DNA from 3 places in the Clostridium sp. LXY-7 genome. Region 3 is predicted to be linked to each of the others. Evidence: riboswitches for the same ligand, from Rfam matches in the RefSeq annotation. Region 3 holds a riboswitch; each other region holds the start of a gene.
The links. A riboswitch is a leader RNA that binds a small molecule or an ion and turns the genes downstream of it on or off. The one in region 3 is predicted to bind cobalamin.

Region 1 (3,289 bases), on a different contig from region 3:
TATGTAAGATTCCTTTTAAAATTTCCATTTCTCATCCTCCATTTAGTTTAATAACACAGATAATGATATTTATATATTAGTTGCAATAATAAAAATACATTCTTTATTTATTATTACATAAGTATATATTAAATTAAAATTCAATCCCATTTTTTAATATTTTAATGGACCGTTCAATTGCTTCTTCAATTTCTTTTATCCAATCACTTGGAGGATTTGGATTATTTATTAAAGATAGCATTCCTGGTATGTCTATGAGTTTAGCAAGTTTTAGCCATTCTTTAGATACCTTATTTTTTGCAAAGGCGTTATAGCCATTAATAAAACTGTCATAGGTGCTTTTTTCTAAATATTTATCTAAACTAGCTCTATTTCTAAAGAATTTTCCAATATCATAATACATTGAAGCAGATAAACTATATTCGAAATCTATAAACCAAACATGTTCATTAGAATCTATTAAGATATTAGAAGGATAAAAATCTCCATGAGAATAAAGAAATACTGTATCTAATTCTTTTAATAAAGCATTATTTTCCGATATAAATTCAAGAAGCCTTTGCTTTATTTTATTACTAATATGGATTCCAGGAAATCCATTGAGAAGATTCTGATATAGCTCAGAGGTAGGCGGTAATGTACTTTTAAGATCTAAGTCTTTAGTTAATTTACCCTTACTTTTATACTGGTGGCTATGAAGAAGAGCTAATTTACTACCTATATAATAGGCTATTCCTTCTGGGAATTCTCCCTTATTTATAATATATTGTTTTAGAGTTATACCATCGATGTATTCCATTATTACGTATGGATTATTATAAATATTTTTACTATTATCGTATAAATATATTTCTGGCACATTTACATATTGTCTTGCATAAGAGTAAGAGGATATTTCTATTTCACTATTGCCCCCATTTTCGGGATAAATCTTTAATAGATATTTTTTAGAAGTATTTTTTATGTAAACTATATAATTGCTAGTACTTAAACCTTCTGGTATTAATTTTAAATTTGTCACTTGGATTCTATTGTCATATTGTGAAAATAATTTTTGTGATGTTTCCTTGTCTATGAGGATATAATCATATAACCTATTATCCTTATTACTCATTTATACCTCCAGAATTGTTATATTTACAAATTAAAATTCTTATAAGAGTTAGAAGTATTCTAACTAATTATAACATAATATTGGATTTTAATACATATTTTACAATACACTATTTCAAATATAGTCTATATTTAGAATAATATGATACAATATACTTTTAATAAAGGAGTGTATATAGATAAGAAGATTAGATATAAAGCTGTAGAGGATAGCTGATTATATTTTAGTGTAATAAATAGCCATTGACTTATAATTCTATAAAAAGTATAATGTAAACGGAATTTAAATATAGTTTAGGTGCTTTAAGTATAAAGTGAAAAGGGAATATGGTTTAAATCCATAGCAGCCCCCGCTACTGTAAATGATGACGAACCTCATATGTGTAACCACTCTTGTTTAGGGGAAGGTGAGGTGTAGGATGAATCATGAGCCAGGAGACCTGCCTGAATAATTTAAGCTTTCGGAGGGAAAGAACTATTTTAAGATTTTAAAAATTATTAATTATTATGAAAAGCTTTTTATTTATAATAATATTAGCTTTTATATAATTCTAGTAATCTGCTTAAATAGTAATATTTTCTATACAAAGACAAGGAAGCTTAGGGTCCTTGTCTTTTTTTTAATATAAATAAAGGGATGGTGTAGATATGGCAAAAATTATGGTTCAAGGTACTGCTTCTTCAGTTGGAAAAAGTATTCTAGTAACAGCACTTTGTAGAATTTTTAAACAGGATGGGTATTCAGTTTGCCCTTACAAATCTCAAAATATGTCTTTGAATTCATATATAACATTAGATGGAAAAGAGATGGGAAGGGCTCAAGTACTTCAAGCCTATGCAGCTGGGCTAGAGCCACAGGCTTTTATGAATCCAATATTATTAAAACCTACCACAGATAAGAATTGTCAGATAATATTTAAGGGAGAGGTTTATGGATATTCTGACGCTAAGAGATATCATAATTTAAAGGTGCAATTTAAGGAACAGTTAAAAGAGGATTTTCAGAAGTTAGAAAGTGAATTTGATATCATTGTAATGGAGGGTGCAGGAAGCCCAGCAGAGATAAACTTAAGAGAGAATGATATTGTAAATATGGGCATGGCAGAGCTTATAGATGCACCTGTAGTATTAGTGGGTGATATTGATAAAGGAGGAGTTTTTGCTTCTCTATTAGGCACTCTAATGCTTTTAAGTGATAGTGAAAGGGAAAGAGTTAAAGGAACTATAATAAATAAATTTAGGGGAGATATTTCACTGCTTAAGCCTGGTATAGATCAAATAGAAGAGATAACAAAGAAACAATGTTTAGGAGTAGTTCCTTATGTAAGATTAGATTTAGAAGATGAGGATGGAGCTGTAGAACTTAACAAAGCTGTTAAGGGAGAAATAGATGTAGCGGTTATAAAACTTCCTCATATATCAAACTTTACAGATTTTGATGCACTAGAAATAGAGGAAGATGTATCAGTAAGATATATTACTTCAGTTAAAGAGTTTGGTAATCCGGATTTATTAATAATACCAGGTACTAAAAACACCTTAGGAGATTTAGAGATATTAAAGGAATGCGATCTTTTCAATGAGATTGTAAAATATTCAACAAGAGGAAAAATTGTAGGTATTTGTGGAGGATATCAGATGTTAGGAGCTCTGTTAGAAGACCCATATGGTGTTGAAACAGATATAAAAAGTACTGAGGGGTTAAATTTATTGCCTATTAGAACCATATTTGAAGAGAAAAAGGTTACCACAAGAGTAGAAGGAAGAATAAATAAAGAACTATTAAATGTGGAAAAAGATATTTCAGTCTATGGATATGAGATACATATGGGAAAATCCTATATGTTAGAAGGTAGTAAGGAGTTAGTTCATATATCAAGTAGCAATGGAAATAAGTCTAACCATATGGATGGAGCTATAAATCAAAGTGGAAGTATAATGGGAACTTATATTCATGGAATTTTTGATGGAGTTGAATTTAGAGAGTATATTTTAAATCAGATAAGAGATAAAAAAGGTATAGAGAAGAAAAATTCAAAGGTTTATGAAAGCATCAGAGAAAAGGAATTAGATAAATTAGCTGATCTAGTTAGGGAATCCCTTAATATGAAAGAGATATATAGTGCAATGGGATTAAAATAACTAACTAGGAGAGAGTAGAATGTTTGTTTTTGAT
Region 2 (3,289 bases), 120 kb from region 3:
AAGATTCGGAACTCTATCCTATTTTAAAAGAGTTAAAGGATAGAGAAGGATTAATAATAGAACCATCATCAGCAGCAGCATTTTTAGGATTAAAGAGAATGGCAGAAAACCATATAGAAGATATAAACATAGAAGGTGCAACTCATATAGCATGGACAACAGGAGGATTATTCTTGCCTAAGGAGATGTTTGATGAATACTATATCAAAGGGAGTAATAAGAAATAGTAAAAATATATAACTAGAGTGAGAACTTATATAAAGTATACACAGATTAATTTACACACACTCACTCTCTATGAAATTTGTATTTCAGATTCTAAGGTAGAATATTTATAAGAGAAAGCTTTTCGGTTCTGGAAAGCTTTTTTATTTCGTGCTCTCTTTTAAGAGCGGATGACTTGTCTTGGAATTCTTCATGATAAATTATTTCTACAGGTAATCTACATCGAGTATATTTAGCGCCCTTTCCATTATTATGAGTTAAGAGTCTTTTTCCTAAGTCATTAGTCCAACCAGTATATAAGGTATTATCGCTACATTTTAGAATATATACATAACACATAAGTTAAATCCTTTCATTAATTAAAATATACTTATCATAATTTATATATTTATACACGGTTAAAAATATATAAATATATAGTGTTTATCAGGAATTAAAAATATTTATAAATTAGGATAAATTTAAATTTGTAAGATTATTTTGTATCCTACATTATAAATTTAAAAGTAAATAAGTTATATCATAAGTATAGTATAAATGCTAATATATTGATAATAAAAATTTTCCGTTGAAATAAGTTATTGGTTAGTATATAATAAATAAGTAAAATAGAATATATGTAGTTTTGGGTACATTATGTTTAATAGGGAAAGTGGTTTAAATCCACTACAGCCCCCGCTACTGTAAACGGCGACGAATCTTATAAGTCACTGGATTAATATCTGGGAAGACAAGATAAGGATGAACCGTGAGTCAGGAGACCTGCCTTAAAACTTGAAGCTAATACTTCGGAGGGAAGGTAAAATACATAATGTTGCTTCGGCATAATAAAATTATGCTAATAAATTATGTTTATAGTTAAAGATAACTTTAACCTCTACCTCTAATGGTAGAGGTTTTTTATTGGGAAAAATTGTTACGACCCCTGGGGTGGTTACATAATTTGGGAGGAGTTTGAGGATGAAAAAGGCAATTTTAGTTGTTAGTTTTGGTACGACATATAAGGAGACTTTAGAACTAACTATAGAAAAAATAGAAAATGAGATAAGAGATACTTTTAAGGAGTATTATGTTAAAAGAGCATTTACTGCTCATATGATTATCAATAAATTAAAGAAAAGAGATGGAATAATAGTTCCAACTCCAGAAGAAGCATTAGAGGAACTTTATAAGGAAGGTTATGAAGAGGTTATAGTTCAACCGCTACATATTATTCCAGGAGAAGAATTTCAATATGTAAGATTAGTAGTTGATAAGTTTAGAACAGAAAATAAATTTAAATCTATAAAGGTTGGAAGACCAGCACTACACTTTCAAGGAGGAGAAGAAACTCCAAATGATTATGAGATATTCATTGAATCTATAAAAGAAATAATACCAGAGTATAAGACAATGCTATTTATGGGACATGGAAGTAATCACCCATCTAATGCATGTTTTGTGAGTCTTCAGAGTGTATTTAAATATGTGCATATAGATAATGTTTATGTGGGAACTGTTGAAGGATATCCAACTATAGAAAAAATGATAGAAATGCTTAAAAAGGATAAGGTAAAAGAAGTTAAGTTAGCTCCATTAATGTTAGTTGCTGGAGACCATGCTACAAATGATATGGCCTCTGATGAAGAAGATTCATGGAAAACTATTTTGAATGAGAATGGAATACAGACAGAAGTTTATCTTCATGGACTAGGAGAAATAGAAAAGTTTAGAAAAATATATATAGACCACGTTCAAGATGTAATAGATGGTAAATATCTCCATTTGGGTGATACAAAAAAAACTATATAAGAAAATATTCCTTACAGTTATAGGTAAAAGTATAGGATGTGATTATATGAAAAGTATAATAATTTCGTCTAATAGTAGTGGTGGAGGAAAGACTACCATAACTTTAGCACTTATGAAAGCTCTTAGAAAAAGAGGATATGTTGTACAGGGATATAAAGTAGGACCTGATTATATTGATCCTGCTTTCCATAAAACAGTGACTGGAGTTGCTTCAAGAAATTTAGATTTGTTTCTTATGGGAGAAGAAGGTGTAGTTGAAAGTTATGCTAGAGGTCAAGGTGATCTTGGTGTTATTGAAGGGGTTATGGGACTTTATGATGGTAAGGGAATAGATAGTAGCTATTCCACAGCACATGTATCGAAGGTTTTAAAGATACCAGTAATCCTTGTATTGTCACCTAAGGCTCAGGCTGCTACTCTTTGTGCAGAGATTAAAGGGCTTATGGAATATGAAGATATAGATATAAGAGGAGTAATTCTAAATAATATCGCAGAAGGTTACTATAAATTACTAAAGCTTTGTGTAGAAAAAAATTGTAATACTAAGGTTTTTGGATATGTACCTAAAGATGAAAGATTGAGCTTAAAGAGCAGACATTTAGGACTTGTACAAAGCAGTGAAGTAGAGGATTTAGAAGAAAAATTAGAACTATGTAGTGAACTTTTAGAGAAGTATGTAGATATAGATGAAATTTTAAAAGTATTTAAAGAATGTGAAGCGCAACATTCAGAAAATAAGTTTTTACTTAAAAATAAAGGACTAAATATTGCAGTAGCTTATGATAAGGCTTTTAGCTTCTATTATAAAGAAAATTTAGAACTTTTAGAGCAATTAGGTAACATACAATATTTTAGCCCCCTAATAGATGAGAAGCTTCCAGAAAATATAGACTTTCTATATATAGGAGGTGGGTATCCTGAAGTGTTTAGAGAAGAGTTGAGTGCTAATAAGTCTATGCTTAAAAGTATTAATGAAGCTCTAAATGATGGGTTAAAATGCTATGCGGAATGTGGAGGGTTGATGTACCTTACTGAAAGCATAGAGGGGGTAGAGATGGTTGGATTTTTAAAAGGAAAGTCATATATGACTAAGAGATTAAATAATTTTGGATATGCATCAATTAAAGTAAAAAAGAAAAATACAATGATTTCAGTAGGTACTAAAATAAACTGCCATGAATTCCATAAATCCTTAGTAGAACTACAGGAAGAACAAGTTTATGCTTTAGAGAAGCAGGTTTATGATGGAAGTAAAAAGCAATGGAATTGTGGA
Region 3 (3,289 bases):
TAAATTTTCCAAGCACCATTAAGACTTCAAACATAGGCGTAGTTAGTGCAAGAAAATAAAGACAGGAAACTGATCCTAGAGCTTTAAAGAATACTTTAGCTGCAATAATTAAACTCTCTCTTGTACATCCTAGTTTTAGGTTAAATATAACAAAACTAAATAATGCATTTGAATCTGGTTCAACTACACTTATTGCTACAGTTAAAAGTCCTATAACTAAAAAGGCAAGGGGAATTAAAATTAATTCCCCATAAGATTTAATGGATACTTTCCCTTTTATAATAGTAATACTTCCCATTAGTAGTAATATTATTAGAGAAGTAACAATAGAATTCAAAGCTATACAAACTATCATTGTGATTATTGAAAATAAAAATTTTTCCATAGGATTAACTTCTCTTAATCCAGATACATAAGCTAATTTATCAATTGAAATCATTTTCTCTCACTTTCAATTTTTTTAGATTTACCATGTGCAAATCCGAAGAAGTAGCATACAACACCTGCTCCAAGAGCTGCTTGTAATGCAAATAAAAGACTCTCTATTTCTCCGCTTGCTGGTTCAAAAAGTGGTGAAAACCAAGGTTCATAGCCTTCTTTAATTTCTAGTATAGCCTCTTCAGCCTCACCATCAGCTCCCCCAAATTCAGCATCTTTAGCTATAAAAAGTGGAAAAACTGCTAATGCTATAACTAAAAGAGCTAATAGTATATTTGTTTTCAATATATTTTTACTTTTACCATTATTACTCATATCTATTATGCCTCCTTGCCTATAACATTTAATTCTATAAGTTCTTCTTGATTATATTTATATAAAAGGTTGAAAACTATCACTGTTAATAATCCTTCACTTATAGCTAGTGGCAGCTGAGTAACAGCAAAAATCCCCATAAATTTCCCTAAAGATGCCATAATTCCACCTGTAGGATCAGGATAAGCTAGGGCTAATTGGATTGAAGTTGTTACATAGGTCATTAAGTTTCCTAACATTGCAGCTGCAAACACAGATACAGATTGAGAAGCATTGGATTTTTTAAACAACTTATATATAAAATAAGATACAAAAGGTCCAACTACTCCCATAGAGAAAGTGTTCGCTCCAAGGGTAGTTAATCCACCATGAGCAAGAAGTAATGCTTGAAATATTAAAACTATAAATCCTAAAACACTCATAACTGTTGGTCCAAAAAGAATAGCTCCAAGGCCTACTCCAGTTGGGTGAGAACAACTACCTGTAACTGAAGGTATTTTTAATGCTGATAGAACAAAGGCAAAAGCACCTACCATAGCTATTAGCATTTTTAATCTTGGATTAATTTTTATTTTTTCTTTTATTGAGAAAAAGCCAACTATAATAAATGGTATAGTTATTGCTCCCCAAGCAATACACCATCCTGGTGATAAAAAGCCTTCCATAATATGCATTCCATAAGCAGTTGTAGGTATAACTAGCATTGCAAGAAATACCCCTAGCGCAATTTGATATTTTTTCTTCATAACTAAACCCTCCATCTTTTTTAATTTTAAACTTCAAAATTATTTAGATGATAAATAGTTAGTAGCCGTCTTTTATGCAAATAAAAAAATCCATCCTTAAGGATAGATTAATATACGTATAATTCACACATAAAACCTCCCTCCGAAGTTATTGATTAACTCTTTATAGGCAGGTCTCCTGACTTACACATCAAACCCTATGAAACTCCTTCCCAAGTCATAGACTCAGTGGAATAACTATTCATAAGTAGTGCTTACAGTAGCGGGGGCTGTGTTGGACTTTAACCAACTTCCCTATTAATTCACGGCATCTAAAATGATGTAATTAATGTAGAATATTATCATTTCATTGTTCATTTTAAAAACGCCTTATACAAAACCTATAAGATCTATTAAATTATTACATATTCAATTTTATCATAGTTTTTTATTAAGTCAATATTTTGTAATAATATAGACTTAATAATGTCCGCCTTAAAATATAGTTAAAATTCCTATGAAATTTTTTACAACTTTTAAATTTTATTATATATTACTAATAAATCTATATTGAAAATTTAAACTCTACCTCCACCATCTTTCTCTCTTCCTTCTCATAGACAATAATATTTTGAATTAAAGCTTCAACAATTTGTCTGTCTAAGTCATTAAACTCTAAAATTTTATCTATATAATTCTTATATATGATTAAAAGTTCCTCTTCATTCTTCTTATTTCTAATTCTTTTTTCTAATTCTTCTTTTCTATATATTAGTTTTTCCTGTTTCTCTTCAATACTCTTAATTAAATTTTCAAAATTTCTTTCACTTAAAATTCCCTTAAGCTTATCCTGATACATTATTTCAAGGTTACTATCCACTTTCTTTAATTCAATCTTTGTTTTTTCAAACTCCTTATATTCCTCATCTTTATTCAAAAGCTCCCTACTCTTTTCATAAAGTGCTTCCTTATTTATATTTTCCGCTAATGACTCTCTAAGTTTAGTTGTTATTATTTCTTTAAGAAACTCTTCCTTTATAGAGTGTGCTGTACATTTTTTCCCACCAGTTTGAGATTTCGTACATTTATATCCTCTATAACTCTTCCTATAACACATTCCTCCGTTGCACTCACCACATTTTAATACAGTAGAAAATAAATGTAGTTCTCCCCCCTTATATCTATTCTTCATACTCCTAACAGCTATTAAATCTTGTACATTATTAAAGGTAACCTTATCTATTATCCCCTCGAACTCCCCTCCCCATATCCAATCAGATTTCTCTACAGGTTTTACCTTCTTTATTTTATAACTAATTTTTTTATACCTTTGTTGTACCATATATCCTCCATATTTAGGATTCTTTAAAATGGATAATATGGTGTTACTATTCCATACACCCTCTCTACTTTCTAATCTATTACTAGCCTTTGCTGATGGTGGCAATATTGCTTTTTTGTTTAAACAATTAGCTATTTTACCTGCTCCAAAACCTTCTTCATACAACCTAAAAATCTCTTTAACCACCTCTGTGGTTTCATCTTCTGCCGGAATTAATCTTATAGTTTTTACATTACCCATATAGGTACTCTGAAATCTATATCCGTAGGGAGGTTTGCTTGCTATACTAGATCCCCTCAACATCCTTTGCTTTAATGCATCCTTAATTTTTCTTGAGCAATCCTTTATATACATTTCATTTAATATATTTTTGAAAGGTATTATATCATCAAATTCATTTTCGCTGTCCACATTATCTAACACTGATACAAACCTGATTCCATTTACTTTAAAATAGTCCTCTAAATAA

Region 1: linked by a shared signal. The riboswitch ahead of ACI48Q_RS11690 (cobyric acid synthase) and the one ahead of ACI48Q_RS13595 (energy-coupling factor ABC transporter permease) in region 3 are both predicted to bind cobalamin.
Region 2: linked by a shared signal. The riboswitch ahead of ACI48Q_RS14215 (sirohydrochlorin cobaltochelatase) and the one ahead of ACI48Q_RS13595 (energy-coupling factor ABC transporter permease) in region 3 are both predicted to bind cobalamin.

What each region holds. Positions count from the first base shown of each region.
Region 1 covers NZ_JBLLJL010000002.1:964,207-967,495, reverse strand. Annotated here, with positions in the region: gene ACI48Q_RS11700 (class I SAM-dependent methyltransferase) at 1-28, opposite strand, end outside; gene ACI48Q_RS11695 (aminoglycoside phosphotransferase family protein) at 134-1,114, opposite strand; cobalamin riboswitch at 1,393-1,575, shown strand; gene ACI48Q_RS11690 (cobyric acid synthase) at 1,762-3,255, shown strand; gene cbiB (adenosylcobinamide-phosphate synthase CbiB) at 3,275-3,289, shown strand, end outside.
Region 2 covers NZ_JBLLJL010000004.1:207,894-211,182, forward strand. Annotated here, with positions in the region: gene ACI48Q_RS14205 (D-serine ammonia-lyase) at 1-227, shown strand, start outside; gene ACI48Q_RS14210 (GIY-YIG nuclease family protein) at 319-564, opposite strand; cobalamin riboswitch at 836-1,009, shown strand; gene ACI48Q_RS14215 (sirohydrochlorin cobaltochelatase) at 1,186-2,016, shown strand; gene ACI48Q_RS14220 (cobyrinate a,c-diamide synthase) at 2,063-3,289, shown strand, end outside.
Region 3 covers NZ_JBLLJL010000004.1:87,006-90,294, reverse strand. Annotated here, with positions in the region: gene cbiQ (cobalt ECF transporter T component CbiQ) at 1-439, opposite strand, end outside; gene ACI48Q_RS13600 (energy-coupling factor ABC transporter substrate-binding protein) at 436-753, opposite strand; gene ACI48Q_RS13595 (energy-coupling factor ABC transporter permease) at 759-1,499, opposite strand; cobalamin riboswitch at 1,651-1,829, opposite strand; gene ACI48Q_RS13590 (recombinase family protein) at 2,044-3,289, opposite strand, start outside.